DNA from 2 places in the Nonomuraea sp. CX421 genome. Region 2 is predicted to be linked to the other one. Evidence: riboswitches for the same ligand, from Rfam matches in the RefSeq annotation. Region 2 holds a riboswitch; the other holds the start of a gene.
The links. Region 2 has a riboswitch for glycine ahead of gcvP (aminomethyl-transferring glycine dehydrogenase). Riboswitches for the same ligand answer to the same signal wherever they lie in the genome.

Region 1: another riboswitch for glycine. It lies ahead of gcvT (glycine cleavage system aminomethyltransferase GcvT); the one in region 2 lies ahead of gcvP (aminomethyl-transferring glycine dehydrogenase).

What each region holds. Positions count from the first base shown of each region.
Region 1 covers NZ_JCADBK010000028.1:53,419-67,952, forward strand. Annotated here, with positions in the region: gene AC5L3X_RS33650 (ABC transporter ATP-binding protein) at 1-498, opposite strand, end outside; gene AC5L3X_RS33655 (DUF4331 domain-containing protein) at 702-2,078, shown strand; gene AC5L3X_RS33660 (tetratricopeptide repeat protein) at 2,230-3,429, shown strand; gene AC5L3X_RS33665 (nickel/cobalt transporter) at 3,476-5,059, shown strand; gene AC5L3X_RS33670 (hypothetical protein) at 5,093-5,488, opposite strand; gene AC5L3X_RS33675 (hypothetical protein) at 5,492-6,247, opposite strand; gene AC5L3X_RS33680 (FadR/GntR family transcriptional regulator) at 6,341-7,045, opposite strand; gene AC5L3X_RS33685 (glutamine synthetase family protein) at 7,170-8,540, shown strand; gene AC5L3X_RS33690 (aldehyde dehydrogenase family protein) at 8,548-9,891, shown strand; gene AC5L3X_RS33695 (3-oxoacyl-ACP reductase) at 9,942-10,706, shown strand; gene AC5L3X_RS33700 (gamma-glutamyl-gamma-aminobutyrate hydrolase family protein) at 10,706-11,407, shown strand; glycine riboswitch at 11,502-11,599, shown strand; glycine riboswitch at 11,600-11,698, shown strand; gene gcvT (glycine cleavage system aminomethyltransferase GcvT) at 11,733-12,818, shown strand; gene gcvH (glycine cleavage system protein GcvH) at 12,815-13,204, shown strand; gene AC5L3X_RS33715 (L-serine ammonia-lyase) at 13,256-14,534, shown strand, end outside.
Region 2 covers NZ_JCADBK010000010.1:184,817-199,350, reverse strand. Annotated here, with positions in the region: gene gcvP (aminomethyl-transferring glycine dehydrogenase) at 1-2,246, opposite strand, end outside; glycine riboswitch at 2,301-2,397, opposite strand; glycine riboswitch at 2,398-2,488, opposite strand; gene AC5L3X_RS20315 (MerR family transcriptional regulator) at 2,507-3,127, opposite strand; gene AC5L3X_RS20310 (bifunctional nuclease family protein) at 3,275-3,745, opposite strand; gene ftsR (transcriptional regulator FtsR) at 3,853-4,479, opposite strand; gene AC5L3X_RS20300 (double zinc ribbon and FHA domain-containing protein) at 4,503-5,015, opposite strand; gene AC5L3X_RS20295 (sugar phosphate nucleotidyltransferase) at 5,276-7,780, opposite strand; gene clsA (cardiolipin synthase ClsA) at 7,785-8,366, opposite strand; gene AC5L3X_RS20285 (phosphoribosylanthranilate isomerase) at 8,492-9,085, opposite strand; gene AC5L3X_RS20280 (hypothetical protein) at 9,096-9,521, opposite strand; gene AC5L3X_RS20275 (response regulator) at 9,584-10,282, opposite strand; gene AC5L3X_RS20270 (sensor histidine kinase) at 10,279-11,901, opposite strand; gene AC5L3X_RS20265 (class I SAM-dependent methyltransferase) at 12,032-12,622, shown strand; gene AC5L3X_RS20260 (acyl-CoA dehydrogenase family protein) at 12,688-13,869, shown strand; gene AC5L3X_RS20255 (enoyl-CoA hydratase/isomerase family protein) at 14,149-14,534, opposite strand, start outside.

The DNA of each region.
Region 1 (14,534 bases), on a different contig from region 2:
CACCACGAGCAGCGTGACCAGCAGCAGCACGCCGTCCATGGCGGCCATCATGACGATCGCCCCGACCAGCATGAACACCGAGCCGACCGAGCCCACGATCCCGTTGGTCAGTACGGACCGCAGCAGCGTCGTGTCACCGGTCACCCGCGACAGCAGGTCGCCGGGCTTGAGCCGGTCCACGTCGGCCACCCTGAGCCTGAGCATCCGGTCGACGAGCCTGCGCCGGGCGCCGAGCACGATGCCCTCGCCGGTGCGTTCCATCAGGTAGTTGCCTCCGGCCGAGACCACCGCTCCGACGAGCACGGCGACGGTCAGCCCGATGAGGGGCCCGGCCATCGACGTGTCCTGGCCGAAGGCGTCCACGACGTACTTGGCCAGCAGCGGCATCGATAATCCGGCCGCCGACCCGATCAGGCCCAGCAGCCCGCCGATCAGCAGAATCCTGCGATGCGGACGGATGTGGGCGAGCAGCTCCTTGATCACTGTTTCCCCTCTCACGACGAATCCCCGAACCCCCAACGATCGGCAGATACCGATCCGCACCGGTCAACCTAGATTGACGACCTGAGTATGTCAACTTCGGTTGACCTCTCATCCTCGCGGAGGAGACCGACATCCGCCGGGCCCGCTGCGACGAATAGGGCGTCGAGGAACCCGGCCGGGACCTCTCGAAACCGATCAGCCCTTCGAAAGGACCGAACATGGAGCTCCGGATCAACCGGCGCGCTCTGGTCGGACTCGGCGTCGCGGCGGCACTGACCGCCTCCTCGTTCGCCGTGCTCCGCACCGACACCGGCGCCGCCTCCTCGCACCGCGAGGCTCCGGCGATCCTGGCCGACCCGCTCAACGACAACACCGACGTGTACGCGTTCGTCAGCCCGGACAAGGCCGACACGGTGACGCTGCTGGCCAACTGGATCCCGTTCCAGGAACCCAACGGCGGCCCGAACTTCTACCCGTTCGCCACCAGGTCGCGCTACAACATCAAGATCGACAACGACGGCGACGCCAAGCCCGACATCACCTACCAGTGGACCTTCCGCGACGAGGACCGGCGCGGCACCACCACGTTCCTCTACAACAACGGCCCCGTCACCTCGCTCGACGACCAGAACCTGCTCTACCGCCAGCGCTACACCCTGAAGAGGATCACTCCGGGCGGCAGCAAGACCCTGGTCTCCAACGGCATCGTGGCGCCGAGCAACGTGGGCCCCGCCTCCATGCCCGACTACGGCACGCTCAGGAAGCAGGCCATCACCGACCTGCCCGACGGCGGCAAGACGCTCGCCGGACAGTCCGACGAGGCGTTCTTCCTCGACCTGCGCGTGTTCGACCTGCTGTACGGCGGCGACCTGTCCGAGGTCGGCCAGGACACCACCAGGGGCTACAACGTCAACACCCTGGCCGTCCAGGTGCCCGCCTCCGACCTCGCGCTCAAGGGCGACCCCAAGCGCAACCCGGTGATCGGCGTCTGGTCGACCACCGACAAGCAGGGCCCCAAGGGTTTCGTCCAGGTCTCCCGCCTGGGCAACCCCCTGGTCAACGAGGTCGTGGCGCCCGCCGGCCTGAAGGACGCGTTCAACGCGCTACCGCCCGCCAAGGACGCCGACGTGCCGGCCCTGGTCAAGCGGGTCACCGACCCCGAGGTGGCCAGACTGCTGGAGTCCATCTACGGGATCAAGGCACCCGCCACGCCCCGCGACGACCTGTTCGAGATCTTCCTGACCGGCATCGCCAAGGGCAACGGGCCGATCATGGCGGACCTCAACTCGCAGACCCTCAACAAGGACGCCGGCAAGCTGCGTCCCGCCGAGATGCTGCGGCTCAACATGTCGATCCCGCCCACCAAGGACCCCAACAGGCTCGGCGTGCTGGCCGGCGACCTGCAGGGCTTCCCGAACGGCCGACGCCTGTCGGACGACGTGGTGGACATCGAGCTCCAGGCCCTGGCCGGGGCCGCGCGGTCCGGCAAGCTCGTCCCCGGGCTGACGGACAAGGTGGACAAGAACGACAAGCCCTTCCTGGCGACGTTCCCGTACATCCCGCTCCCCAGCAACGTCGCGGTCAACCAGCGCTGACCCCGTGACCGGCCGGCTCCCTCTCCTTGCCGGCCGGTCTCCCCCGCGGCGGGTCCCGTCTCTCCTTTCCCGCCGCCTCACCGGCCGGCCGGCCGTGCACCCCGTCGCGGCCGGCCGGCCTCTTCGACCCTCGGACCGTTCGGAGCCCTCGATGCGATCGCTCGTCCTCGCCTGCGGCGTGGTCCTGGCCGGCGCGCTGGCCTTCACCGTCGTCGCGGTGTCCGCGCCCGAGCAACGCCAGGAGCAGCAGGCGGCGCCCTTCACCGAAACGCTGCAGGCCCGCCTCAAGCGCCTGCCCGGCGACTACCGCGGCTGGGCCCGGCTCGGCACGGAGTACGTCGACCAGACCAGGATCACCGGCGACCCCTCCTTCTACGCCAAGGCCGAGGGCGCTCTGGCCACCGCCGCCCGGCTGGCTCCCGAGGACGACACCGTGCTGACCGGCCAGGCGGTGCTCGCCGCCGGCCGCCACGAGTTCGCCGACGCCGCCCGGCTCGCGAACCGCGCCCTCCACGTCAACCCCTACAGCGCGACCGCGCACGGCGTGCTCGCCGACGCGAAGACGCAACTCGGCGACCTGAGCGGAGCCGAGAAGGCCGTGAACAGGATGCTGAGCCTGCGCCCCGGCGTGCCCGCGTTCGCCCGCGCGTCCTACGCGGCCGAACTGCGCGGCGACCGGGACGCGGCCCGCCGGCTCCTGCTGGACGCCGAAGCCGACGCCTTCCTGCCCGCCGACCGCGCCTTCGCCCGCCACTACCTGGGCGAACTGGCCCTGCACTCCGGCGACCTGCGCGCGGCCGGCGACTGGTACGGCCAGGCCCTGCGGGCGTACCCGGCCTACACCCCCGCCCTCGCCGGCCAGGCGAAGGTCGCGGCGCTCGGCGGGCGGCTGACCGAGGCCCTCACCCTCTACGACCAGGTCGTCCAGCGGCTGCCCCTGCCCCAGTACCTGATCGAGCAGGGCGAGACCAGGATCAAGGCGGGCCTGACGGCCGACTGGACACTGCTGCGGGCCCAGCGCGAGCTGCTGCGGGAGGCCGGCGTGCGCGACGACCTCACCTGGGCCGAGTTCGAGGCCGACCACGGCGACCCGGCGCTGGCCGTACGGCATGCCAGGGCGGAGTACGCCCGCAACCCCAACCTGGTCGCCGCCGACGTCCTCGCCTGGGCCCTGTTCCAGGACGGACAGCCGCGCGCCGCGCTGCGGTACGCGAAGGAGGCCACCGCGACCGGCTGGCACCACCCGCTGCTCACCTATCACCGGGCGCGGATCGAGCGGGCGCTGGGGCTGCCCGCGCGCGTCGACCCGGGCTTCGACCCGTCCCTGCCCGCCCTGGCGAGGTTCTCATGACTCCTCTCCAGGGCCGCGGCCCGAAATCTCCAGCAAAGGAGATCCGATGAGACTGATCCGGCTGGGCCTGCTCGCCGTCCTCGCGGGTCTGGTGCTGTCGCTGTCGGCGGCGGTCGTGTTCGTCGCGGCGGCGCGGGCGGACTCCGGGTCCGCCACGCTGCGGGAGGCCGGCGTCGGGGCCACCGAGGGCGGGCGCCTGGCCCATCCGCTGGGCAACTTCACCGTCAACCACTACAACGGGCTGCGGCTGCGCGCCGCCGAGGTGCGGAACACCGCCGTGGTGGACGCGGCGGAGCTGCCGACGCTGCAGGCCAAGCCCGAGGTGGACGGCTCGTACGCGGCCCGCAGGTGCGCCGCGCTGGCCGCCGCCCAGCGCCTCACGGTCGACGGCACGGCGGCGCCATGGCGGGTGGCCCGCTCGGCCCACGTCTACGCGCCCGGCCAAGGTGGCCTGGAGATCAGCCGGTTGACCTGCGAGCTCATCGCCGATGTCCGGCCGGCCGGGACCGTGGAGTTCGCCGACGCCTTCGAACAGGACCGGATCGGCTGGCGGGAGATCACCGCCGTCGGCGACGGCGTCCGGCTGGCGCGCTCGTCGGTGCCCTCGGCCAGCGTGAGCGACGAACTGCGCCGCTACCCCGACGACCTGCTGGCCGACCCGCTCGACCAGCGGGCCGCCACGCTGACCGTCGCCTCCCCCGGTTCCTCCCTCGGTTCGTCCCAAGGTGCCCCGAGTGGCTCGGACGCTCCGGACGCGCCCGGCGGCGGCACCAGCGGGGGGATCAGTGGCGAGATCTCGGTGGGCGGCCCGATCGGCGACGCCCTGGCGGCCCTGGACCGGACGTTCACCGCGCTGATCGGCTCCGACCGGCTCACCGCGCCGCTCGGACTGCTGGCCCTGGGCCTCGCGGTGGTGCTCGGCGCCGGCCACGCGCTGATCCCCGGGCACGGCAAGACCATCATGGCCGCCTACCTGGCCGGGCGGCGGGGACGGCCTCGTGACGCGGTCGTGGTGGGCGCCACGGTGACGGCCACCCACACGGCCGGGGTGCTGGTGGTGGGGCTGCTGCTCAGCGCGTTCACGGCGCTGGCCGGCGAGTCGGTGCTGGCCTGGCTGGGGGTGGCGAGCGGCCTGCTGATCGCCGTCATCGGCCTCCGCCTCCTCAAGTCCGCCCGCAACGGCACCCACGCCCACGGCCATGGGCACGGGCACGGGCACGGGCACGGACACGGGCACGGACACGGACACGGGCACGGACACGGACATGGGCACGGGCATGTCTTCGGGGGTGGTGACAGGCACGAGCGTGGGCGAGGTGGGCTGGTCGGGCTCGGGGTCGCGGGCGGGCTGGTGCCCAGCCCGTCGGCGCTGATCGTGCTGCTGGGAGCGATCGCACTGGGCCGTACCTGGTTCGGGGTCGCACTCGTCACCGCGTACGGCGTCGGCATGGCGGCGACGCTCACCGTCACGGGCCTGCTGCTGGTCAAACTGGTCGACCGGCTGGAACGCGGGGCCGCGGCCGGGCGCGGCCTGGCGACGCGCCTGTCGGGGCTCGCCCCCCTGGGCACGGCCGCAATGGTGATCCTTCTGGGCGCCGGCCTCGCCCTCCGCTCCGTGGCCTCCCTCTGACCGTGCCCGCCAGCCGAAGAGGCACGATGAGCTTCAGTCGATGTCGGGCAGGTCGGGATCGTCGTAGTCGATGTCGCCCTCCTCGGCCCGCCGCAGCTTGATGTCCTCGGCCCACGCGGCGGCGAAACTCCGGACCTCCCGGATGCGGTCCTCGTCCAGCCCGTACGCCTCGAACTCCTCGTCGGCGATGGAGTCGACGAACTCCAGTCGCATGACGAGCTCCCGCAGGGAGAACAGCTCGTTGTGCGAGCGGGCCAGGCGTTCGAGGTCGCGGAAGGAATAGTGGTGGGCCACGGCGGCGACGTCGATGAAGTCCTGGGCGAGGCCCCTCTCGTGCAGGGCGCGCATCCTGAGGCCCACCGCCTCGTCGAGGCCGATCGGCTCGGGCAGCGACTGCTCGCTCCCGTCCCCTCGCAAAGGAAGCGACATGTCCTAAGTATGCCGATCTCGCCGCCTGCTGGACGGCAGATCATGGCGCCCCGAGAGGAACTCCTGGAAAGCGATCTTCGCTCGGATGGCCGGTCGCCGCCACCGCTCCTCCCGGTGCACGGCCGTCGCCATCTTACGCGGTGAGCCCTTCGCGAAGAACCAGTAGGCCCACGGCGACCCGGGCCGCGCCAGGCGTACCGCTCCGACGATCAGCAGGACCGGCAGGAACAGCCCGACCATCCCCGTCCAGATCTTGCCCTTGAGCAGCGTGACGACGGCCAGCAGCAGGTTGGCCACGATCAGCACCGCGGGGTTGAGCCAGGAGCCGTAGTCCCAGATGAGCGGCCGGAGGCCGATGAGCAGCAACCCTGTGACGGCGACCGCGATGAACACCGCGTCGACGGAGGCGCGGCCGTCCTCCTCCCAGTAGACGTCGTGCAGGTGCAGGATCAGCGCGAACTCGTCGAGCACGAGCGCCGCCCCGACGCCGAACACCGACGCCGCGATGGCGTAGCCGGCCTGTGAGGCGGACGAGAGGACGAGCCCGGCGACGCCGCCGCCCAGCATGAGCACGACGCCGAACACCACGTGGTGGATGTGCATCTCGCCGACGCTGACGTCGCGGAACCAGCCGACCTTGGCCCGGATCAGCCGGACGTTGACGCGGGTGGCGATGAAGGCGACGATCAGCGCGACGAAGAAACAGAACAGCGGCAGCCGTCCTGTCGAAATGATGCTGTGCTGGAACCAATCCCCCATGACCTTGCTCTCGATGCTACGAGGTCGGCCGCCCCACCTCGCACCGCAGCGGCCGCATCTTGTTCAGGAGCCGTCCGGTCAGGAGGCGTCCGGTCAGGAGAGGAACCCGCGCAGGAGGGCGGCGGTTCCCTCCAGATGCTCGGACACCGCGCGGCGGGCGGCCTCGGAGTCGCCCGCGAGGATGGCGGCCACGATGGCCTCGTGCTGGATGGCGGAGTGGTCGAGGTTCGCCTGGAGCATCGGGATGGCGTTGAGCAGGTCGCTGACCCGCAGGCGGGCGTCGGCGCAGGCGGTGGCCAGCAGCGACGAGCCCGTGAGCTCGGCGACGGACAGGTGGAAGGCGGTGTCGAGCCGCCGGTAGTCCTCGACGCCGGCCTCGTTGACGTCCGCGAGCCGGCGGCACAGCAGGTCGCGCTGGTCGCCGGTGAGCGGGCCCGCGGCGAGCACCGCGGCGGCGCCGCACTCCACGGCCATCCGGAAGGTCAGCGCGTCGGCCAGGTCGTCCGTGCCCATGTCGGCGACGACCCGGCGCAGGTCACCGGTGTCGGGCCGGGGCGGGACATAGGTGACGAACGCGCCGCCGTAGCGGCCTCGCCGTACGTCGAGGTAGTCGGCCTCCTGGAGGGCGCGGATGGCCTCGCGCAGGGTGACGCGGCTGATGCCGAGCTGGACGGCGAGCTCGCGCTCGGGGGGCAGTTTCTCGCCCGGCCCGACCACGCCCAGTTTGATCGCCTGGAGGAGGCGTTCCACGGTCTCCTCGAAGGCGTTGCCCGCCCTGACCGGGCGCAACACTGTCATCAAACGCGCCGAATCGTCCAAGGTGTCCTCAGGTCTTGACAAGCGATCCCACGATGCACATCAATGGTCTGACACTAGCCCAATCAACGGGAAAGCGCCTTAGACCGGATCGGAGCCACGATACGTGAGCGAACGAGTCAGTCCCGGATTCCTCACCGTCGACGAGCTGCGCGACGAGGTCACGGCCGGGCGGATCGACACCGTTCTGCTCGCGCTCGCCGACATGCAGGGCAGGCTGCAGGGCAAGCGCCTGTCCGCGCGCTACTTCCTGGAGGAGGTGCTGCACCACGGCGCTGAGGGGTGCAACTACCTGCTCGCCGTGGACGTCGACATGAACACGGTCGCCGGCTACGCGATGTCGTCCTGGGAGCGCGGCTACGGCGACTTCGTGATGAGGCCCGACCTGTCGACGCTGCGCCGGGTGCCGTGGCTGGAGGGCACCGCCCTGCTGATGGCCGACCTGGCCTGGGAGAGCGGCGAGGACGTGTCCGCCTCGCCGCGCCAGATCCTGCGCGGGCAGCTCGCCCGGCTGGCCGACCGGGGGATGGCCGCCTACGTCGGCACCGAGCTGGAGTTCGTCGTCTACGACGACAGCTACGAGGACGCCTGGCGGCGCGGCTACCGCGACCTGACCCCGGCCAACCTCTACAACGTCGACTACTCCCTGCTCGGCACCTCCCGCGTCGAGCCGCTGCTGCGCCGGATCAGGCTCGGCATGGAGGGGGCGGGCCTGTACGTCGAGTCGGCCAAGGGCGAGTGCAACCTGGGCCAGCACGAGATCGCCTTCCGCTTCGACGAGGCGCTGCGCACCTGCGACAACCACTCGATCTACAAGAACGGCGCCAAGGAGATCGCCGCTCAGGAGGGCAGGTCGATCACCTTCATGGCCAAGCCCGACCAGCGCGAGGGCAACTCCTGCCACATCCACATCTCACTGCGCGCCGGGGACGGCGAGCCGGTCATGGCGGGCCCGGGGCCGTACGGGCTGTCCGAGCTGGGCGCCCGGTTCATCGCCGGCCAGCTGGCCTGTCTGCGCGAGCTCACTCTCCTGTACGCGCCGAACATCAACTCCTACAAGCGTTTCGTGCCCGGCAGTTTCGCCCCGACCGCGGTCAAATGGGGCGTGGACAACCGCACCTGTTCGCTCCGCCTGGTGGGCCACGGGCCGTCGCTGCGGGTGGAGAACCGGGTGCCCGGCGGCGACGTCAACCCGTACCTCGCGGTCGCGGCGCTCGTCGCGGCCGGGCTGCGCGGCATCGACGAGCGGCTCGCGCTGGAGGACGCCTTCGAGGGCAACGCCTACGCCTCGGGAGCCGAGACGGTGCCGACGACGCTGCGCGACGCGCTGGCCTTGTGGGAGGGGTCGAAGCTGGCCCGCGAGACGTTCGGCGAAGATGTGGTGGAGCACTATGCGAACAACGCCCGGGTGGAGCTGGCCGCGTACGACGCGGCGGTGACCGACTGGGAGCTGTTCCGCGGATTCGAGAGAATGTGACGGGGGCATGAAGATCATCAATCCGGCGACGGAAGAGGTCGTCGCCGAGGTGGAGCTGGCCGGCGCGGCCGAGGTCGACCGGGCGGTGGCGGTGGCCCGGCGGGCCTGCGCGACCTGGCGCGAGGTGTCGCCCGGTGACCGGGCCCGGCTGCTGCGCGCGTTCGCCGGCCTGGTCGACGCGCACCGCGAGGAGCTGGCCCTGCTGGAGGTCGCCAACGCGGGCCACCCGATCGGCAACGCCCGCTGGGAGGCCGGCGCCGTCCGCGACGTGCTGCACTTCTACGCCGGGGCGCCCGAGCGCAACCACGGCAGGCAGATTCCGGTGCCCGGCGGCGTCGATGTCACGTTCCAGGAGCCCCTGGGCGTGGTCGGCGTGATCGTGCCGTGGAACTTCCCCATGCTGATCATGAGCTGGGGCGTCGCCCCGGCGCTGGCGGCGGGCAACACGGTGATCGTGAAGCCCGCCGAATGGACTCCGCTGACCGCGCTGAGGCTGGCCGAGCTGGCCTTGGCGGCGGGCCTCCCCGAGGGGGTGCTCCAGGTCCTGCCTGGAGCAGGGGAGGTGGCGGGAGCCCGCCTGGTCGAGCACCCCGACGTGGCCAAGATCGTGTTCACCGGCTCCACCGAGGTGGGCAAGGAGATCGCGGCGAAGGCCGCTGCCCAGGTCAAACGGGTCACGCTGGAGCTGGGCGGCAAGTCGGCGAACATCGTTTTCGCCGACTCAGACCTGGAGAAGGCGGCGAAAGCCGCTCCCTACGCCGTCTTCGACAACTCCGGACAGGACTGCTGTGCCCGGTCCCGGCTGCTCGTCCAGGCCGAGGTCTACGACGACTTCCTCCAGCGGCTCAGCGCGGCCGTGACCGGCATCAGAGTCGGGGACCCGCTCGACGAGAGCACCGAGATGGGGCCGCTGGTCAGCGCCGAGCACCTGGCCCGGGTGCGCGGCTTCGTCGACGGGACGCCCTACCTGCAGGGCTCGTGCCCGTCCGGCAAGGGCTACTGGTTCCCGCCGACCGTGCTCACCTCGCGGCTCACCGACCGCGCCTTCACCGAGGAGATCTTCGGTCCGGTGGTGTCGGTGGTGCCGTTCGCCGACGAGGCGGAGGCCGTACGGATCGCCAACGACACCCGCTACGGGCTGAGCGGCTCCATCTGGACCCGAGACGTCGGGCGGGCGCTGCGCGTCGCGCGCGCCGTCGAGGCCGGTGCGTTGTCGGTCAACTCCAACTCCTCGGTGCGCTACTGGACACCGTTCGGCGGCTTCAAGGAGTCCGGTCTCGGCCGGGAGCTCGGCCCGGACGCCCTCACCGCGTTCACCGAGACCAAGAACGTCTTCATCTCAACGGACTGACATCGGCCCGCCTCGACCAGCGGGCGATCCACCTCAACGGAGTGACATCTATGCAGCGTTTGCGGGACCGCGTCGCCGTCATCACCGGCGCGGGCAGCGGCATCGGGCTGGCCACCGCCCACCGGTTCGCCGAGGAGGGCGCCAAGGTGGTCTGCGCCGACGTCGACGCCGAGGCGGGCGCCAAGGCCGCGACCGAGGTCGGCGGGCTGTTCGTCCGAGCGGACGTGACCAGCGACGACGACGTGGCGCGGATGTACCAGACGGCGTTCGACACCTACGGCTCCGTGGACATCGCGTTCAACAACGCCGGCATCTCGCCGCCCGACGACGACTCGATCCTGGAGACCGGGATCGACGCCTGGCGGCGGGTGCAGGAGGTCAACCTGACCAGCGTCTACCTGTGCTGCAAGCACGTGATCCCCTACATGCGCCGGCAGGGCAAGGGCTCGATCATCAACACGGCGTCGTTCGTGGCGGTCATGGGGTCGGCGACGTCGCAGATCTCCTACACCGCCTCCAAGGGCGGGGTGCTGGCGATGTCGCGCGAGCTGGGCGTGCAGTTCGCCCGCGAGGGCATCCGGGTCAACGCCCTGTGCCCCGGGCCGGTCAACACGCCGCTGCTGCGGGAGCTGTTCGCCAAGGACCCGGAGCGGGCGCAGCGCCGCCTGGTGCACGTGCCCGTCGGCCGCTTCGCCGAGGCTGCCGAGATCGCGGCGGCGGTGGCGTTCCTGGCCAGCGATGACGCGTCGTTCATCACGGGCTCGGAGTTCCTGGTCGACGGCGGCATCTCCAGCGCCTACGTCACGCCGCTGTAGTGGGCGGGATCACGCGGCGTCCGGTCATCGGGATCACGACCTACGTCGAGCCGGCGCGCTACACCGTGTGGGATCTGCCGGTCGCGCTGCTGCCGTACATGTACGTGGAGCAGGTGACGGCGGCGGGCGGCCAGCCGGTGCTGCTGCCGCCGGCCGGTGAGCCGGCCTCGCTGGTGGGCCGGCTCGACGGGCTCATCCTGGCCGGCGGGGGCGACATCGACCCCGCGCGGTACGGCCAGGCCGAGCAGCCAACCACCGGCTACATCCGGAAATTTCGGGACGAGGCCGAATTTGCGGTGATGGAGGCGGCCCTGGAAGCCCGGCTGCCGTTCCTGGGCATCTGCCGGGGCCTCCAGGTGCTGAACGTGGCGCTCGGCGGCACCCTCCACCAGCATCTCCCCGACGTGGTCGGCCACACCGGGCACTCCCCCTCGCCCGGCCACTTCGGCGAGCTCCCGGTGCGCCCCGTCCCCGGCACCCGGGTGGCCAAGGCCCTGGGTGACGGCCCCGTCGACGTCCCCCACTATCACCACCAGGCCATCGACCGCCTCGCCCCGGAGCTCACCGTCACGGCCACGGCCGGCGACGGCATCATCGAGGCGGTGGAGCTCGACACGCACGACTTCGCCGTGGCCGTCCAGTGGCATCCGGAGGCGGCCACGGACCGCGTCCTGTTCGAGGCCCTGGTCGCGGCCTGCTGACGGGCGGGCGGGCCTCGCCCGCCCGCATGGGATCCGACGGGGCCGGGACGCGACAACACCACCGTCCCGGCACTAGGCTTGCGGACATCACCGACAAAACCGTGCGGGAGAGCGCCCTGACCGCCATCCAGGGCCCCTGAAGGAGCAAGCCCTCCCCGCGAACCTCTCAAGGCAAAGGACCGCACGGACGAGGTGACCTCTGGAAAGCAGGTCCCGCGCGGCCTCGCCGAAGGTGAAAGTCCGGGCAAATCCTGGGCGAAGCTCTCAGGCATCGATGACAGAGGGGGAGGATCCTGGCATCCGACCCTGCCCTGAGGTGCGACCTATGTCCCGACCGACACCGCTGCGAGACGTTCACGAGAGTCTCGGCGCGACCCTGACCGACTTCGCCGGCTGGCTCATGCCGCTCCGCTACGGCAGCGAGTCCGCCGAGCACAACGCCGTCCGGCAGGCGGCCGGGCTGTTCGACCTGTCGCACATGGGCGAGATCTTCGTGACCGGCCCCCAGGCGGCCGAGGCGCTCGACTACGCGCTGGTCGGGCAGCTGTCGGCGCTCACGCCCGGCCGGGCCCGCTACACCATGATCGTCAACGAGCGGGGCGGCGTGCTCGACGACCTCATCGTCTACCGGCTGGGCGACGAGGAGTTCATGGTGGTGGCCAACGCCTCCAACTACGAGAAGGTCGCGGCGGAGCTGACGGACCGCGCCAAGCCGTACGACGCGGTGGTGGAGGACCGTTCGGAGCAGTACGCGCTGATCGCCGTGCAGGGGCCGCGCGCCCAGGAGATCCTCGCCACGCTCACCGACGCCGACCTCGCCGGGCTCAAGTACTACGCGGGCCTGCCCGGCCTGGTCGACGGCCGGGAGGCGCTGATCGCCCGCACCGGCTACACCGGCGAGGACGGCTTCGAGCTGTTCGTGGCCGCCCAGGACGCAGTGCCGCTCTGGCAGGCCCTGACCGTGGCGGGTGAGCCGTACGGACTGCTGCCCGCGGGGCTGTCCAGCCGCGACACGCTCCGGCTGGAGGCCGGGATGCCGCTCTACGGCAACGAGCTGGGCCCGGAGCTCACCCCGTTCGACGCGGGACTGGGCAGAGTGGTGAAATTCGACAAGCCGGGCGACTTCGTCGGCAGGTCGGCACTGGAGGCGGTCAAGGACACCCCGCCCCGGCGCCGGCTCGTCGGCCTGGTCGCGCGTGGCCGCCGGGTCCCCCGCCACGGGTACCCGGTCACCAAGGACGGTGCCGTCGTCGGCGAGGTCACCAGCGGGGCGCCTTCCCAGACCCTGGGCAAGCCCATCGCGCTGGCCTACGTCGACACCGGGGCCGAAGCAGGTCTGGCCGTGGACATCCGGGGCAGCCATGAACCAGTGGACCTGGTGGAGCTGCCCTTCTACAGGAGGAACAAGTGAGCAACATCCCTGACGACCTGAGCTACACCAAGGAACACGAGTGGGTGGCCGGGCTGGACGACGGCATCACGGTGACGGTCGGCATCACCGCGTACGCGGCGGAGGCCCTTGGTGACGTCGTCTACGTGCAGCTCCCGGAGGCGGGCGCCAGCATCGCGGCCGGTGACTCCGTCGGCGAGGTGGAGTCGACCAAGTCCGTGAGCGAGATCTACGCCCCCGTGGGCGGCGAGATCGTCGAGGTCAACCAGGCCATCGTGGACGACCCGTCGCTGGCCAACAGTGACCCCTATGGCGAGGGCTGGATGTTCCGGGTGCGCGTCGAGGGCGACCCCGAGGACCTGCTGTCCGCCGAGGAATACACAGCGCTCACCTCAGGCGAGTCCTGACCGTCCGCCGGGGCCCTGCCGGGCCCCGGCCCTGCTGAGAGGCGCATCTCCATGGCGATCAGCGTCTTCGACCTCTTCAAGATCGGCATCGGCCCGTCGAGCTCCCACACGGGCGGCCCGATGGCCGCCGCGCACAGGTTCGCCCGCGGCCTGCACGACGACGGCCTGCTGCCGCGGACGTCTCGCGTCGACGCCATCCTGTACGGCTCCCTCGGCCTGACCGGCAAGGGCCACGGCAGCGACAAGGCCGTCCTGCTGGGCCTGTCGGGCGAGAAGCCCGAGCTGGTGGACGTCGACGGCATCGACGCCCGGCTCGCGGAGATGCGCGACTCCGGCACGGTCAAGCTGTACGGCACACGGGAGATCCCGTTCGTGGTCGGCGAGAACCTGGTCTTCGAGCGGAAGATCTCGCTGCCCGAGCACCCCAACGGCATGCGCTTCACCGCCTACACCGACTCCGGCGAGCCGCTGCGCGAGAAGGTCTACTTCTCGGTCGGCGGCGGCTTCGTGGTGGACGAGAACGCCACCGGCGCCGACCGGATCAAGCCGGACGACACCGTGCTGCCCTACCCGTTCACGACCGGCGAGGAGCTGCTCAAGCACTGCACCGCCACCGGCCTGTCGATCTCCGCCCTGATGATGGAGAACGAGAAGGCGTTCGGCCGCACCGAGGACGAGATCCGCGCCGAGATCCTGCGGCTGTGGCAGGTCATGTCCGAGTGCGTGCGGCGCGGCATCTCCAAGGAGGGCGTGCTGCCGGGCGGCCTCAAGGTCAAGCGGCGCGCCAACCAGCTGCACCGCCGCCTGCAGACCGAGGCGTCGGAGACCGACCCGCTGCGCGCGCTCGACTGGGTGTCGCTGTTCGCGCTGGCCGTCAACGAGGAGAACGCCGCCGGCGGCCGCATCGTCACCGCTCCCACCAACGGCGCCGCCGGCATCATCCCGGCCGTGCTGACCTACTACTCCCGCTTCGTCCCGTCGGCCGACGACGAGGGCGTGGTCCGCTTCCTGCTCACGGCGGCGGCGATCGGCGTGCTGTTCAAGGAGAACGCCTCCATCTCGGGGGCCGAGGTCGGCTGCCAGGGCGAGGTCGGCTCGGCCTGCTCGATGGCGTCGGCCGGCCTGACGGAGGTGCTCGGCGGCACGCCCGAACAGGTGGAGAACGCCGCCGAGATCGGCATCGAGCACAACCTCGGCCTGACCTGCGACCCCATCGGCGGCCTCGTCCAGATCCCGTGCATCGAGCGCAACGCGGTCGCCTCCATCAAGGCCATCACCGCGGCCCGCATCGCGCTGCGCGGCGACGGACGTCACTTCGTCGCCCTCGACA
Region 2 (14,534 bases):
TAGGGGGCGGCCGAGACCGGGCCGACCGGCGAGCCGTCGCGCAGCGGGTGACCGGGGAGGTAGGCGGCCAGGTGACCGCGGACCGCGACGGGGCCGACGCCGGGACCGCCGCCCCCGTGCGGGATGCAGAACGTCTTGTGCAGGTTGAGGTGGGACACGTCGGCGCCGAAGTGGCCCGGCTTGGCCAGTCCTACCAGCGCGTTGAGGTTGGCCCCGTCGACGTAGACCTGGCCGCCGGCGTCGTGCGCCTTGGCGCAGATCTCGGTGATGGTCTCCTCGTAGACGCCGTGCGTGGACGGGTAGGTGACCATGATGGCGGCCAGCTCGGGGCCGTGCTTGGCGATCTTGGCGTCGAGATCGGCCAGGTCGACGTTGCCCTCGGTGTCGCAGGCCACGACGACGACCCGCATCCCGGCCATGACGGCGCTGGCCGCGTTGGTGCCGTGGGCCGACGACGGGATGAGGCACACGTCGCGCCCGGTGTCGCCGTTCGCCTGGTGGTAGGCGCGGATGGCCAGCAGCCCGGCGAACTCGCCCTGGGAGCCCGCGTTGGGCTGGATGGAGACGGCGTCGTAGCCGGTCAGCTCGGCCAGCCAGCCCTCCAGCGTCTCGATCAGCTCGCGGTATCCGGCGGTCTGCTCCTCGGGCGCGTAGGGGTGGATCGCGGCGAACTCGGGCCAGGTGATGGGCTCCATCTCGGTGGTCGCGTTGAGTTTCATCGTGCACGAGCCGAGCGGGATCATCGACCGGTCGAGCGCGATGTCCTTGTCCTGGAGCCTGCGCAGGTAGCGCAGCATCGCGGTCTCGGAGCGGTGGCTGTGGAAGACCGGGTGGGTCAGGTAGCCGGACTCGCGGGCCAGCGTGGCGGGCAGCCGGTCGAGCCCAGCGTCGGCGGCCAGCTCGTCGAGCTCGGCCCGCGTGCCGGCCTCGTGGCCGAGCACCTGGCCGAAGGCCGCGAGGACGTGTTCGAGCTCGGCCGTCGTGGTCTTCTCGTCGCAGGCGGCGGAGACGTGGTCGGCGTCGGCGCGCCAGAGGTTGACGCCGCGTCCGGCGGCCTCACGCACGACGTCGGCCGCGCGGCCGGGCACGCGGGCCAGCACGGTGTCGAAGAACTCGTCGTGCACGACCTCGACGCCGGCCCGGCGCAGCGCCTCGGCCAGCACGGCGGCGTGCCGGTGCACCCGGGAGGCGATGCGGCGCAGCCCCTCGGGGCCGTGGTAGACGGCGTACATCCCGGCGATGACGGCGAGCAGCACCTGGGCGGTGCAGATGTTGCTGGTCGCCTTCTCGCGGCGGATGTGCTGCTCGCGGGTCTGCAGGGCCAGCCGGTAGGCGGGGTCGCCGTCGGTGTCGATCGAGACGCCCACGAGGCGGCCGGGCATCTGGCGCTGCAACCCCTCGCGTACGGACATGTACGCCGCGTGCGGCCCCCCGAAGCCGAACGGCACGCCGAACCGCTGGGAGGAGCCGATGGCGATGTCGGCGCCCAGCTCGCCCGGGGCGGCGAGCAGGGTGAGCGCCAGCAGGTCGGCGGCGGCCACCACGAGGGCGCCCGCGTCGTGCGCGGCGGCGGCGACCGAGCGGAAGTCGCGGGCCCGGCCGGATGCGCCCGGATACTGCACGAGCACGCCGAAGCACTCGGGCAGGTCGCCGTCGAGGGAGTGCTCGACGAGCGTGATGCCGAGCGGCTCGGCTCGGGTGGTCAGCACCGCCTTGGTCTGGGGCAGCGCGTCGGCGTCGACGACGAACACGGAGCTCTTGGACCGGCCGGCCCGCCGGGCCAGCGTCATGGCCTCGGCGGCGGCGGTGGCCTCGTCGAGCAGCGACGCGCCCGCCACGTCGAGCCCCGTGAGGTCGGTCACCACGGTCTGGAAGTTCAGCAGCGCCTCGAGGCGGCCCTGCGAGATCTCGGGCTGGTAGGGCGTGTAGGCGGTGTACCAGCCGGGGTTCTCCAGCAGGTTGCGCCGGATGACGGCGGGCGTGATGGTGTCGTGGTAGCCCAGCCCGATCATGGAGGTCTGGACGCGGTTGCGGCCGGCCAGGGCGCGCAGCTCGGCGATGGCCTCGTGCTCGCTCGCCGCGGCGGGCAGCGCCAGCCGGTCCTTCGTCCTGATGCCCTCGGGCACGGCCACGGCTACCAGGTCGGCGACCGATTCGAAGCCCACGCTCTCGAGCATGCGCTGCTGCTCGGACTCCGATGGGCCGATGTGCCGGGTCGAGAACGGCGGAAGTGACAGGTCGGTCATGGAGATGCCTCCCGAGGCTGTGGAGACCGGCGCCGGGGCGCGGGCGCGTGCCGGATCTCCCCCTCTGTCATGTCGACCTGAGAGCTTCACCCAGAGGGCTTGCACCGTCGGTGAGACGCGCCTGGCGGACGCGCCTGCTTTCCAGAGTTGCCTCGCCCGAGCGGTACGGGTGCCTGAGAGATTCCGGGGAGGTTGCTCCTTCGGCGCCCCGGTCAGGCCGGGGACTCTCCCGCACGGGGTTGCCAGCTTGTCCTAGATTACTACCCTGTGCGGCGAGCCCGTCGCCGCTGGGCCAGTTCGTCAGCGGGGTGGTCGGCCGGGACGGTGTCCGCGACCGCCGCGCGTTCCCCCGGCAGCTCCGCGAGCGAGCCCTCGACCTCACGCCAGACCCGGCCGAGCGCGATGCCGAACACGCCCTGGCCGCCCTGGAGCAGGTCGATCACCTCGTCGGCCGAGGTGCACTCGTAGACGCTGACGCCGTCGCTCATCAGGGTGATCTGCGCGAGGTCTCCCACCCCGCGGTCACGCAGGTGCTGGACGGCGGTGCGGATCTGCTGGAGGGAGACCCCGGTGTCGAGCAGCCGTTTGACGACCTTGAGCACCAGGATGTCGCGGAAGCTGTAGAGGCGCTGCGAACCGGAGCCCTGAGCGGCCCTTATCGTGGGTTCGACCAGGCCGGTGCGCGCCCAGTAGTCGAGCTGCCTGTAGGTGATGCCGGCCGCCGAACAGGCCGTCGGGCCACGGTAGCCGATGTCCATCGGCAGCGTCGCCGGCTGCTCGTCGAAAAGCAGCCCCTGCTCTCCGGCACGCTGCCGCGCACTCTCACGCCGCACCGGATCTTCCTGGCCGGCCGTCTTTCCCTCGCCGCTGCTGACCGCCACGCGGACCTCCGGCTTTCTCTCATCCCATGGTCTGATCTGGGGGTTAGTAAAGGGCGACCACGGGTTTCACTTGCACCGTAGGACCGTGACCATGCGCAGTCAACGATCCGGCTCGGCGCGTCGTGAAGCGTAAATGCACTGAAATACCTACCCCGCCCTGCCGAAGTCCTCGGGAGTGATCGTGTCAAGAAACTCCCTGAACTTCTCCACCTCGTCCTCCTGGTCGTCAGGGATGATCACCCCTGCCTCCTGGACGACCTCCTCGCTGGCGAAGATGCGTGCCCCGGTGCGCAGGGCGAGCGCGATCGAGTCGGACGGCCGCGCGCTCACCTCCACGCCGTTGGAGAAGACGAGGTCGGCGAAGAAGATGCCTTCGCGCAGGGCGACGATGTTGACGGCACGCAGGCCGACGCCCAGCGCGCTCAGCACGTCCCGGAAAAGGTCATGCGTGAGCGGCCGGGGAGGCGGCTCCTCCGCTTGGGCCAACGCGATGGCCGTCGCTTCGGTCATGCCGATCCATATAGGAAGGAACCGCTCCCCGTGTGCCTCCTTGAGCAAGACGATCGGCTGATTTGTGGGCATTTCTACCCGAACGCCCACGACCTCCATCTGCAACACGGGCTGCTCCGTATCGACCGGCCGGTGACCCGGCACGGCTCATTTCTGGTCCGCTTCTGCAATTCAACGTAACACCCGGTGGGCCTCGAATGTCCCGCCGGTCCGGTTCATCGCCCCAGAACGCCGCGCACCCCCGCGCGCACAAGGGCGGCGTGCAGTTCGAGCAGCAGGGAGGACAACTCCCTGGCGATCTCGTCGGCCTCGCCGATCGCGCCCGGCGCGCGGCGTTTCAGGATCGGCGCGACCGCCTGTTCGACCAGGCCGCTCTCACGCTCGGCCGCCGCCTTGACGGCGCGCAGGTGGCGGGCGTGCAGCCCGAACCGGGACAGCGCGCCGACGCTGCGCGCGACGTCGAGCGCGTCCTGGTCGTAGCGCCTGGCCCGCGCGGCGAGCAGGCCGTAGTCCTCGAGCTCGGCGAGGGTCTCCTCGTCGAGCCCGGCCGCCTCCAGCAACTCCGCGCGGCTGAGCAGCACCTCGCGGCTTTCCGGCACGGCGCGCGGACGACCGAGCTCCTCGGCCATCTTGTCCTTGATCACCCGCAGCGGGAGGTAGTGGTCGCGCTGTTCGGTGAGGATGTAGCGCAGTTGCTGCACGTGCAGGTGGGTGAACTTACGGTAACCCGACGGACTGCGCTCGGGCTCGATGAGACCCTCGCCCTCCAGGAAGCGGATCTTGGAGATCGTCACGTCGGGGAACTCGCCCTGCAGGAGCGCGAGCACCTCCCCGATGCTCATGTGCGAGCGTGCCGCCTGCGAGCTCATGCGCCGGCGGCGGTCCGCATCAGGAAGACCAGCCGGAACTTGCCGATCTGCACCTCGTCGCCGGAGTGCAGCGGCACCTCCTCGATGCGCTCCCTGTTGACGTAGGTGCCGTTGAGGCTGCCCACGTCACGCACCGAGAACTGGCCCCCGCGGTGCCGGTAGAACTCGACGTGACGCCGCGAGACCGTGATGTCGTCGAGGAAGATGTCGCTCTCGGGATGGCGCCCGGTGGTGGTCAGGTCCTTGTCCAGCCGGAACCGGCTGCCCTGGTTGGGGCCCCTGGTCACGCTGAGCAACGCCGTGCCGGGCGGCAGCTGTTCGACCAGCGCCCGCTCGGCCAGGAGCATGTCTCCGGTCTCAGCCTCGTACGCCTCGATTCCCGCGACGGAGATCGTCGAGGTGGTATCCGCGGAGACCTCGGGTCTGGTCAGCGGTGACCCACAACGGGAACAGAAACGGGCATCCTCGGGGTTGGCGTGCCCGCACTGCGTGCAGTAGACGCTCGGCATCGATCGGCTCGGCCTCCTACCGCGAAGACGCGGCGACGGTGCTCGGGGCGCGCCTCGCTTCGCTCTTCAAGTTTGCGAATGCCGCAACTTACGCTGCTGAACGGCAAAGGTCAAGGCGGGGCGCTGGACGACAGTTCGGACGGTGACAAAGTTACCGCCGCCCGAGCCTGAAGGTCCATGCCGCCGCGCGTTTCCCACCATACGATCATGCAAGCCCCGGCGCGAGCGTCCGGTCAAGATCACAGAGGGCGATATTACCCTCAAGTGGCCGCGTCCTCGACGATTCTGGCCCAACGTTCCAGAAGCGACTGGGCGGTGTCGACGTCCTGGGCCTCGGCCCACAGGTCGGTGACCGGCTCGGTGGCGGCGGGCAGGATCAGCACCCAGCTGCCGTCGTCGCCCACGACCCGCACTCCGTCGGTGGTGTCGATCCGGTGCCCGTCGGAGCCCGCCTCGGCCGACTCGATGACCGACCGCATCACCGCCCCCTTGGCCGCCCAGCGCGTCGGCACGGTCCGCTTGAGCAGCTTGGCCTCGGGGATGCGGGCGTCGATCTGGCTGAGCGAGAGCCGGGTGCGGGCGACGAGCCCGAGCAGCCGCATGAACGCGGCCAGCCCGTCGATGGCCGGGGTGAACTCCGGCACGACGAAGCCGCCCCGGCCGTCGGCCGCGAAGATCATGTCGTCTTCCGCCGCCGCGGAGGTGAGCGCGTCGAGGGCGGTCGAGGTCCACTGCACCTGTACGCCGTGGAAGCGGCAGACCTGCTCGGCCACCCTGGTGGTGGTGACGGGCAGGGCCACCCGGCCGCCCCCGCGCTCGGCGGCGATCAGGTCGAGCACCACGAGCAGCGCCCGTTCCTCGCCGATCAGCTGGCCCATCTCGTCCACCAGCGCGATCCGCTCGCCGACCGGGTCGAAGCGGACCCCGAACGCCGCCCGCGAGGAGCTGACCAGCTCCGACAGGCGTTGCAGATCGCGGCGGCGCTCGGCGAGCGTCTCGGTGGGCGAGGCTTCGTCGAGCCGGGCGTTGACCGTGAGCACCTCGACCCCGACGCGGCCGAGCAGGGTGGGCAGGACGAGCGAGGAGGTGCCGCCCGCGCAGTCGACCACCACCTTCATGTCGCGGATGCCGGTCATGTCCACGCGGCGCAGCAGCTCGTACGCGTAGTCCTCGACGACCCTGGCCGGATAGGCGAGTTCGGCGATCTCGCCGGGGAAGGCCCGGCGGAACTCCTGCCGGGAGAAGACCCGTTCCAGCTTGCGCTGGGCGGCCGCCGGCAGGTCGGCGCCCCGGTCGTCCATGATCACGATGTCCACGCTCTGCGGGTCGCCGGCGCTGGTGCGCAGCGCGATGCCCCCGGCGGCCGACTCGCGGGAGGTGTGGAAGCGGGCCACGGGCAGCGGGGCGGCCTGCAGGTCGAGCACGTTGATGGCGCTGGCGGTGAGCGCGCCGATCACGGCCCGCTTGAGCGCCCTGGCCGCCAGGGAGGAGTCGCGGGCGGTGACGACGTGCTCGCCCTTCTTCAGGGTCGTCGCGTAGGCGCTGGCCAGCCGTACGCACAGCTCGGGGGTGATCTCCACGTTGACCAGCCCGCTGACCCCCTTGGGCCCGAAGAGGCTGCGCTGGCCGCGCGACTCCCAGATGACGCTGGTGTTGACGACCGCGCCGGCCTCGATGGTCTTGAACGGGTAGATCTTGACGCCGCTGGAGACGTACACCTCGGGCTCGATGACGCACTCGTCGCCGATGACCGCGTTCTCCTCGATGCGGGCGCCGGTCATCACGTCGGTGTTCTTGCCGATGACGCAGCCGCGCAGGTGGGTCCCGGGGCCGAGGTAGACGTTGTCGTGCACGACCGCGCGGTGCAGGAACGCCCCCTCGCGGACCACCGCGTTGTTGCCCAGGACGGTGTATTCGCGCAGCTCGGCCCCGGCCTCGACCTTGGCGTAGTCGCCGATGAGCAGCGGGCCCTTGAGCACCGCGTCGGTGTCGATCGAGGCCGACTCGGCCACCCAGACGCCGGGCGAGAGCTCGAAGCCGCCGATGTCCAGCTTGACCCGGCCGGACAGGGCGTCGGCGTGGGCCTTGAGGTAGCTGTCGTGGCTGCCGACGTCCTCCCAGTAGCCGTCGGCGATGTAGCCGTAGATGGGGGCGCCGGCGGCGAGGAGGTCGGGGAACACGTCGGCCGACCAGTCGACGGGCTCGCCGGCCGCGACCCGGTCGAGGACCTCGGGCTCCATGACGTAGACGCCGGTGTTGACGGTGTCGGAGAAGACCTGGCCCCAGGTGGGCTTCTCCAGGAAGCGCTGCACCCGGCCGGACTCGTCGACGATGATGATCCCGAATTCGAGCGGGTTCGGGACGCGTTTCAGGCCGATCGTGATAAGCGCCGAATTTTCGCGATGAAACCGGACCATATCTGACAAATCGATATCGGTGAGAGCGTCGCCGGAGATGACGAGGAAGCGGTCGTCACGCAGACGGTCGGCGGCGTTCTTGACGCTGCCCGCCGTGCCGAGGGGCAGCTCCTCCGTGGCGTACTGCAGGCTCATCCCGAGCTCGTCGCCGTCGCCGAAGTAGTTGCGCACGAGTGCGGCAAGGAACTGGACCGTGACGACGGTCTCGGTGACCGCGTGCCGCTTGAGCAGGCGCAACACGTGTTCCATGATCGGGCGATTGGCTACAGGAAGCAGGGGTTTGGGCTGGTTGGCGGTCATCGGACGCAGCCGAGTCCCCTCCCCGCCCGCCATGACGACCGCCTTCACCCGATCACTCCTTAGAGGTCGCAGTTACGAGCCGACGCACCTGTATCACATACAGCAACCCTGCCCACCAGTACAGACCCGTTCCCCAGAGGGCGAAGGCCCACCCGACAATTCGGGCCATATCGGCGTACCAGCCAGTGTGCGAGGCGAGGAACAGCAGAGGGAAGGCGTACATGAGACTAAACATGGCGGCCTTGCCCAGAAAATGCACTTGAAGTGCCTTATATCCGTGTTTGCGAAGTACAGGAATGAAACAGGCGACGAAGAGTTCACGCCCCAGAATGGCGACCACCAGCCACCACGGGATGATGTCGCGCACCAGCAACGCCAGGATCGTCGCGAAGACGTACAGTTTGTCGGCGGCCGGGTCGATGAGCCTGCCGAGCCGGCTGGTCTGGTCGAACCTGCGAGCGATCACGCCGTCGAGCCAGTCGGTGAACCCGGCGAGGGCGAGCACGGCGATGGCCCAGCCGTCGGCCTTCGGCCCCAGAACCAGCCAGAGGAACACAGGCACGCCGAGAAGACGCAGGAAGCTCAACAGGTTAGGAATCGTCCAGATGCGGTCCTCGGCGGAAGTTTCGCTCACGCAGCAGACCCTACTGCGTCACCTGTGGCCCCAGCGGCCCGCCGGGTGACCCATCACGGCCACCTGCCCGCCCCGACACGCGAAAGCCCCGGGGCGGCGATCTCATCGCCGGAGGCCGAAGCCGCTCAGCCCGGACGGCGGGCGGCCCGGACGAACTCCGCGATCAGCGCCGGGTCCTTGACGCCGGGCGCCACCTCCACGCCGCTCGACACGTCGACCCCCCAGGGCGCGGCGGCGGCGACAGCCTCGGCCACGTTGGCCGGGCCCAGCCCGCCCGCGAGCATCCAGCGGCCGGAGGGGCGGCCGCGCACGGCGGCCCAGTCCCACGGCTCTCCCGAGCCGGGGCGAGGCGCGTCGACGATGAGCAGGTGCTCGTCGTAGGCGCCGCAGCGCAGGTCGGCCGCCGCGTCGACGGCTCTGACCAGGGTCAGGCCGAGGTCCTTCAGCGCGGTGAAGTCGTCGTGCGGGTGCGCCCCGTGCAACTGGATCGCGCGCACCCCGGCCGCCAGCGCGGCCGCCCGCACCGTCGCCGGGTCCTCGCCCCGGAAGACCCCCACGGTCAGCACGTGGGCGGGCACCGGCCGGGCCAGCTCCGCCGCCCGTTCGGGCGTCACCCGGCGGGGGCTCGCGGTCAGCACGAATCCGATGGCGTCGGCGCCCGCCTCGACGGCGGCCGTCACGTGGCCGGGCTCGCGGAGGCCGCAGATCTTCACATACACACCGCCGAGGTTACTTGCGCCTGGCGGCCCGCGGCGACCAGACCCAGATCAGCACCGCGGTGATGAGCCCGAACATGACCACCCCGTTGGGCAGGTGGGCGCCGAGCGCCGACCAGGTGACGTGCTGGGCCATCCCGGCCAGGAAGAGCGCCGTGCTGGCGAGCGCCGGCCAGCCCGCCCCGTGTCCGGGCCGCCAGACGAGCACCGCGAAGACGATCTGCGCCAGCCCCACCAGGTGCACGACCAGTCCGGCCATGACGTGGGCCTCGGTCAGCGCCTCGCCGGAGGCCACCGACTGGCCGGCCAGCGACGCGGCCACGAGCAGGGCCGCCGCGTGCGCGATGACCACGACGCGCAGGCCGTAGAGGAGCCCGGCGGGCACCCGCGCGGCCTGTCCCTGGGCGGGGGGCGCGGCCGGAGCCGTCGTCTCGTGCATGGTGTGGTCCTTTCCTGGAACGGTGAGGACCACATGGTCGCGGCGCGGGGCGCCGCCGGTCGTCAGCCTGCCGGATTATCCGGCGGTCCGCCCCGGGGATGACGTACGGGGCGGAAGTCCTCGTCCACCAGTCCGCTGCGGTGGGCGACGACGGCCGCCTGGATGCGGTTGCGCAGCCCCAGCTTGTCCATCGCGGCGCCGATGTGGGTCTTGACCGTGGTGACGCCGACGTGCAGTTCCTCGGCGATCTCGGCGTTGGACAGACCGGTGCCGACCAGGGCGAGCACCTCCAGCTCGCGCGCGGTCAGCCCGGCGGGCACGGACGTGGCGGCCCGCTCTCCGGCGGCCAGGAAGCCCTCGACGACCCGGCGCAGCGCGGACGGGCCGAGCAACTGCTCGCCCGCCGCGGCCCGGCGCACCGCGTCGACCATGCGTTCGGGCTCGTCGTCCTTGACCAGGAAGCCGACCGCGCCGGCGCGCAGCGCGGCGTAGACGTCGGCGTCCTCGGAGAACGTGGTGAGCACGACGATCCGGCTGTTCGGCCGGACGGCGAGCAGGCGCCTGATCGCCTCAAGGCCGTCGACCCTGGGCATCCGCAGGTCCATCAGGATCACGTCGGGCAGGTGCCGTCCGGCCTGGCGTACGGCCTCGGCGCCGTCCTCGGCCTCGCCGACGACCTCCATGTCGCCGGCGGCCTGCAGCAGCATCCGGACGCCCGCGCGGACCAGGGCCTGGTCGTCGGCGACCAGCACCCGGATCACGTGGCGGCCCGCGCGGCGGGCACAGGGGCGGGCACAGCGGCGGGCAGGCTCGCGCTCAGCCGCCAGCCGCCCTCCCCATCGGGGCCGGCGGTCAGGGTGCCGCCGAGCGCCCGGACCCGTTCGCGCATGCCGGCCAGCCCGCGGCCCGAGGAGGGCAGGCGCTCGATGGCCGTGGGCGGGCGGCCGTTGCGGATCTCGATGGCCAGCCCCTCGCCGGCGGACGCGAGGGTGACCCGGACCTCGGTGCCGGGTCCGGCGTGTTTGAGCACGTTGGTGAGGCCTTCCTGGACGATGCGGGCGGCTGAGGCGCGCGCCACGAGCGGCGCCTGGTCGGCGGCCGGATCGAGGTCGAGGTCCACCAGCAACCCGGCGGCGGCCATCCTCTCGGCGGACTCGCGCACCACGTCGGCGGGGTCGGCGAGCAGGCCCGGCCGGCGTTCGGGGTCGCGCAGCACGTCGAGCAGGCCGCGCAGGTCCTGCAGCACCTGGTGGCCGGTGTCGCGGATGTCGCCCAGGGCGTCGGCGACGGGCCCCTCCGGCGCGGCGTAGCGGGCCGCGCCGGCCCGCAGCACCATCGCGCCGACGTGGTGGGCGACGATGTCGTGCACCTCGCGGGCGATGCGCTCGCGCTCGGCCAGCTGGTCGGCGCGCACCTGCGCGACGGCCAGGCGGGCCGACTCGCCCGCGCGCAGCCGTTCGGCCGCGGCCACGGCCTGCCGGACGCCGAGGTAGCGGCCGATCGCGATGGGCGTGATCACCAGCGCCATCAGCACCGCCACCCGGAACGGCGTGACCTCGGTGCCGGCGTCGGCCACGACCGCCGTCGCGGTCAGCAGGCAGCCCGCGAGGTAGGCGGCGACGGTCCAGGTCCAGGACGCCACGCGGAAGGCGAACACGGCGAGCGCGATCAACGTCAGCACCAGGCAGGTGGTGACCACCTCGGCGAGGTAGCGGTCGGCGGCGACCAGCAGCGCGCCCTGGAAGAGGAAGACCAGCCCGGGCATCCTCCTGCTCACGCCGAGGGAGAGCCCGGCGAACACGGCGAGCAGCCCGGCCAGCCACACCGGCAGTGCGTCACCGTGCCAGTCGGTCCAGGTGCTCAGCACGGCGACGGCCACCCCGCCGCCCGCCAGCAGCACGTCGGACGTGATGTCGTCGTTCTCCAGCCGGCCGGCGGGGCCGCGCAGGTAGCCGCCGATCACGGCGGGCAGCAGGGGCACGAGCACGGTGAACAGCCAGTTTTCGGCGGTGAGCGCGATGCCGGGATCGGCCAGGTTGATCGCGGTGGCGACGGTCGTGGCGGCCAGCGACAGGACGACGGCGCGCCAGGCGCACCGGTGGGCGACCGATCCGACGGCGACGCAGAGCAGCACCTGGACGGTGTGGGAGGTGAAGGAGCCGACCTGGTCGGTGAAGATCAGGAAGGCCGCGAGGTAGAGGCTCACCGCGAACGGCCACCGCCTGACGAACCCCATGGGCGCGCCGGCCAGGACGGCCATCGGGACCATCATGAAGGCCGGCAGGTGCTCTTCGCCGCCAGCCTTGCCCGCCAGCAGCAGGTCGAGCACGACCCCCGAGACCGCCAGCAGGATGTCGAGCGGCACACCACGCCAACGCATGGTGCACACGGTATCCCGGACGATACGATTTCCCGATCCTCCGCCCGGAGGACCCGGCCTCCTCCTTGTGGCCGAAACCACGTCCCTTTGGCGGAGTGGCCCCCTGCGATCTCCCCTCTACTTTCGGATCATGTCCAACGACACCGCCTTGCTCTTCGGCCAGTTCCTTCGCGCTCCCACCCGGGTGGGAGCCATCGCGCCAAGCTCCCGGAAGCTGGCCGCGTCGGTCTGCGCCCCTGTCCCCGAACGGGGTGAGCCGATCGTGGTCGAGCTGGGGCCCGGCACCGGCCCGTTCACCGCGGAGATCCAGCGCAGGCTCGGCGGGCGCGGCCGGCACCTGGCCGTGGAGCTCAACGAGGCGCTGGCGAGCCTGCTGGCCGACCGCTTCCCCACGGTCGACGTGGTGCACGGCGACGCCGCCGAGCTGTCGGCGCTGCTCGGCGGGCACGGGGTGGACCAGGCCGACGTGGTGATCAGCGGGCTGCCCTGGGCGTCCTTCCCCGAGAGGCTGCAGCGCGACCTGCTCGGCGCGGTCGCCTCGGCGATGAGCCCGGGCGGGGCGTTCACCACCTTCTCCTACATCCACGCGATTCCGCTGAGCTCGGCGCGCCGCTTCCGCACGCTGCTCGCGGAGCGTTTCGAGGAGGTCGTGCAGGGCCGCACCGTGTGGCGCAACGCTCCCCCGGCGTTCGTCTTCCACGCGCGCAGACCCCGCCCCTGAACGTCCGCGAACCCGGACGCGTACGGTCCTCGACCCTGAACAGAACATGGTTCTACTATGGCGTGATGGATTTCACCCTTACCGAAAGCGCCCTGGCCGTGCAGCGCGGAGTCGGCGACATCTGCTCGCGTTACGACCTCGACTACTGGCAGCGGTGTGAGGCCGACAAGCGCTGGCCCGAGGAGGTCTGGGCCGACCTGGCCAAGGGCGGCTGGCTGGGCCTCGCCGTCCCCGAGGAGTACGGCGGAGGCGGCCAGGGCCTGCTGGAGCTGGCGGTGGCCACCGAGACGCTGTCGGCGTCGGGGGCGGCGGGCGGGTCGGCGTTCACGTACGTGCTCACCCCCGGGTTCGGCGCGCTCACCCTGGCCAGGCACGGGTCGGCCGAGCAGCGGGCGGAGCTGCTGCCCAGGCTCGCCACCGGGGAGATGGAGACCTGCTTCGCGCTGACCGAGCCCGACGCCGGCTCCAACTCGCTGGCCATCTGTACCTCGGCCAGGCGCGACGGCGACGAGTTCGTGATCAACGGGCAGAAGATCTGGATCACCGGCGTGCAGCGGGCCACCTGGATGCTGCTGGTCACCCGGACCATCCCGGCCGCCGAGGCCAAGCCGCGCACCAACGGGCTGACGGTGTTCCTGGTGAACGTGCCCGACGCGGTCGCCGCCGGGCGGCTGACCTACCAGCCGATCCCGAAGATGGGCGCCAACACCACGCCGTCCAACATGGTCTTCGTCGACGACCTGCGGGTGCCCGCCTCCAGCGTGGTGGGCCAGGTCGACCAGGGCGCCGCCGTGCTCTGGGACATCCTCAACCCCGAGCGCGTCCTGCTGGCCGCCTCGGCGCTCGGCGGGGCCGAGGTGGCCCTGCGGGTCGCGGTCGCGTACGCCAAGGAGCGCGAGGTGTTCGGCCGCCCGATCGGCGCCAACCAGGCGGTCGCGTTCCCGCTCGCACAGGTCAAGGCCAAGATCGAGCTGGCCCGTCTGATGCTGTACAAGGCGGCATGGAGCTTCGACCAGCGGCTGCCCTGCGCCATGGAGGCCAACATCGCCAAGCTGACCGCGTCGCAGGCGGCCTGGGAGGCGGCCGACGCGGCCTTCCAGACGCACGGCGGGATGGCGTACTCACTGGAGTATCCGGTGGCCAGGCTGCTCACCGACGCCCGCATCGGGAAGGTCGCACCTGTGACCGAGGAGCTGCTTCTTAACTACCTCGCGACCCAGGTGCTGGGGCTGCCCCGCAGCTTCTGACCTCCGGGCCCGGCCTGCCCACGGCCCCCGTGGTTGCGCGGAACGGCGTCGATGTCCGCGGTCATGGCGCCGTTCCCCTGCCTGATCTCCCCCTCGCGGTCTCGTACGCGGCCGGGAGCGGACCGTCCCTCAACGGCGCCCCCGTTCTGCCTCCGGGCCTGCCTTCTGGACCTCGGCCGACAGGCTTTCGTCACCGCAGGCCGGCGCGGCGGCAGGGCCGTGCTGACCTTGGCTCTCATGCTGACTGCGCCTACCCCGAGTCGGGGCCCAATCACCTCGTCACGAGAACGAGGGCGGTCGCTTCTCCCTCAGCGCGCGCACACCCTCGGCCACGTCAGGGCCGGTGAAACCGAGAAACTCCATCGCCAGCGAGGCGTCGAACGAGGGCCCGGCCATCCGCAGCCAGTTGTTGAGCGCGTACTTGGTCAGCCTGATCGCCTCCTGCGCTCCAGAGGCCAGCTTGACGGCGATCTCCATCGCCGTCTCGTGCACCCGGTCGTCGTCGACGCACAGGCTGACCAGGCCCATCCGCTCGGCCTGCTCGCCCGTCACGGGCTCACAGAGCAGCAAATGGTATTTGGCCTTGGCCAGCCCGCACAGCAGCGGCCAGACGATCGCGGCGTGGTCGCCGGCGGCCACGCCGAGCCTGGTGTGGCCGTCGATGA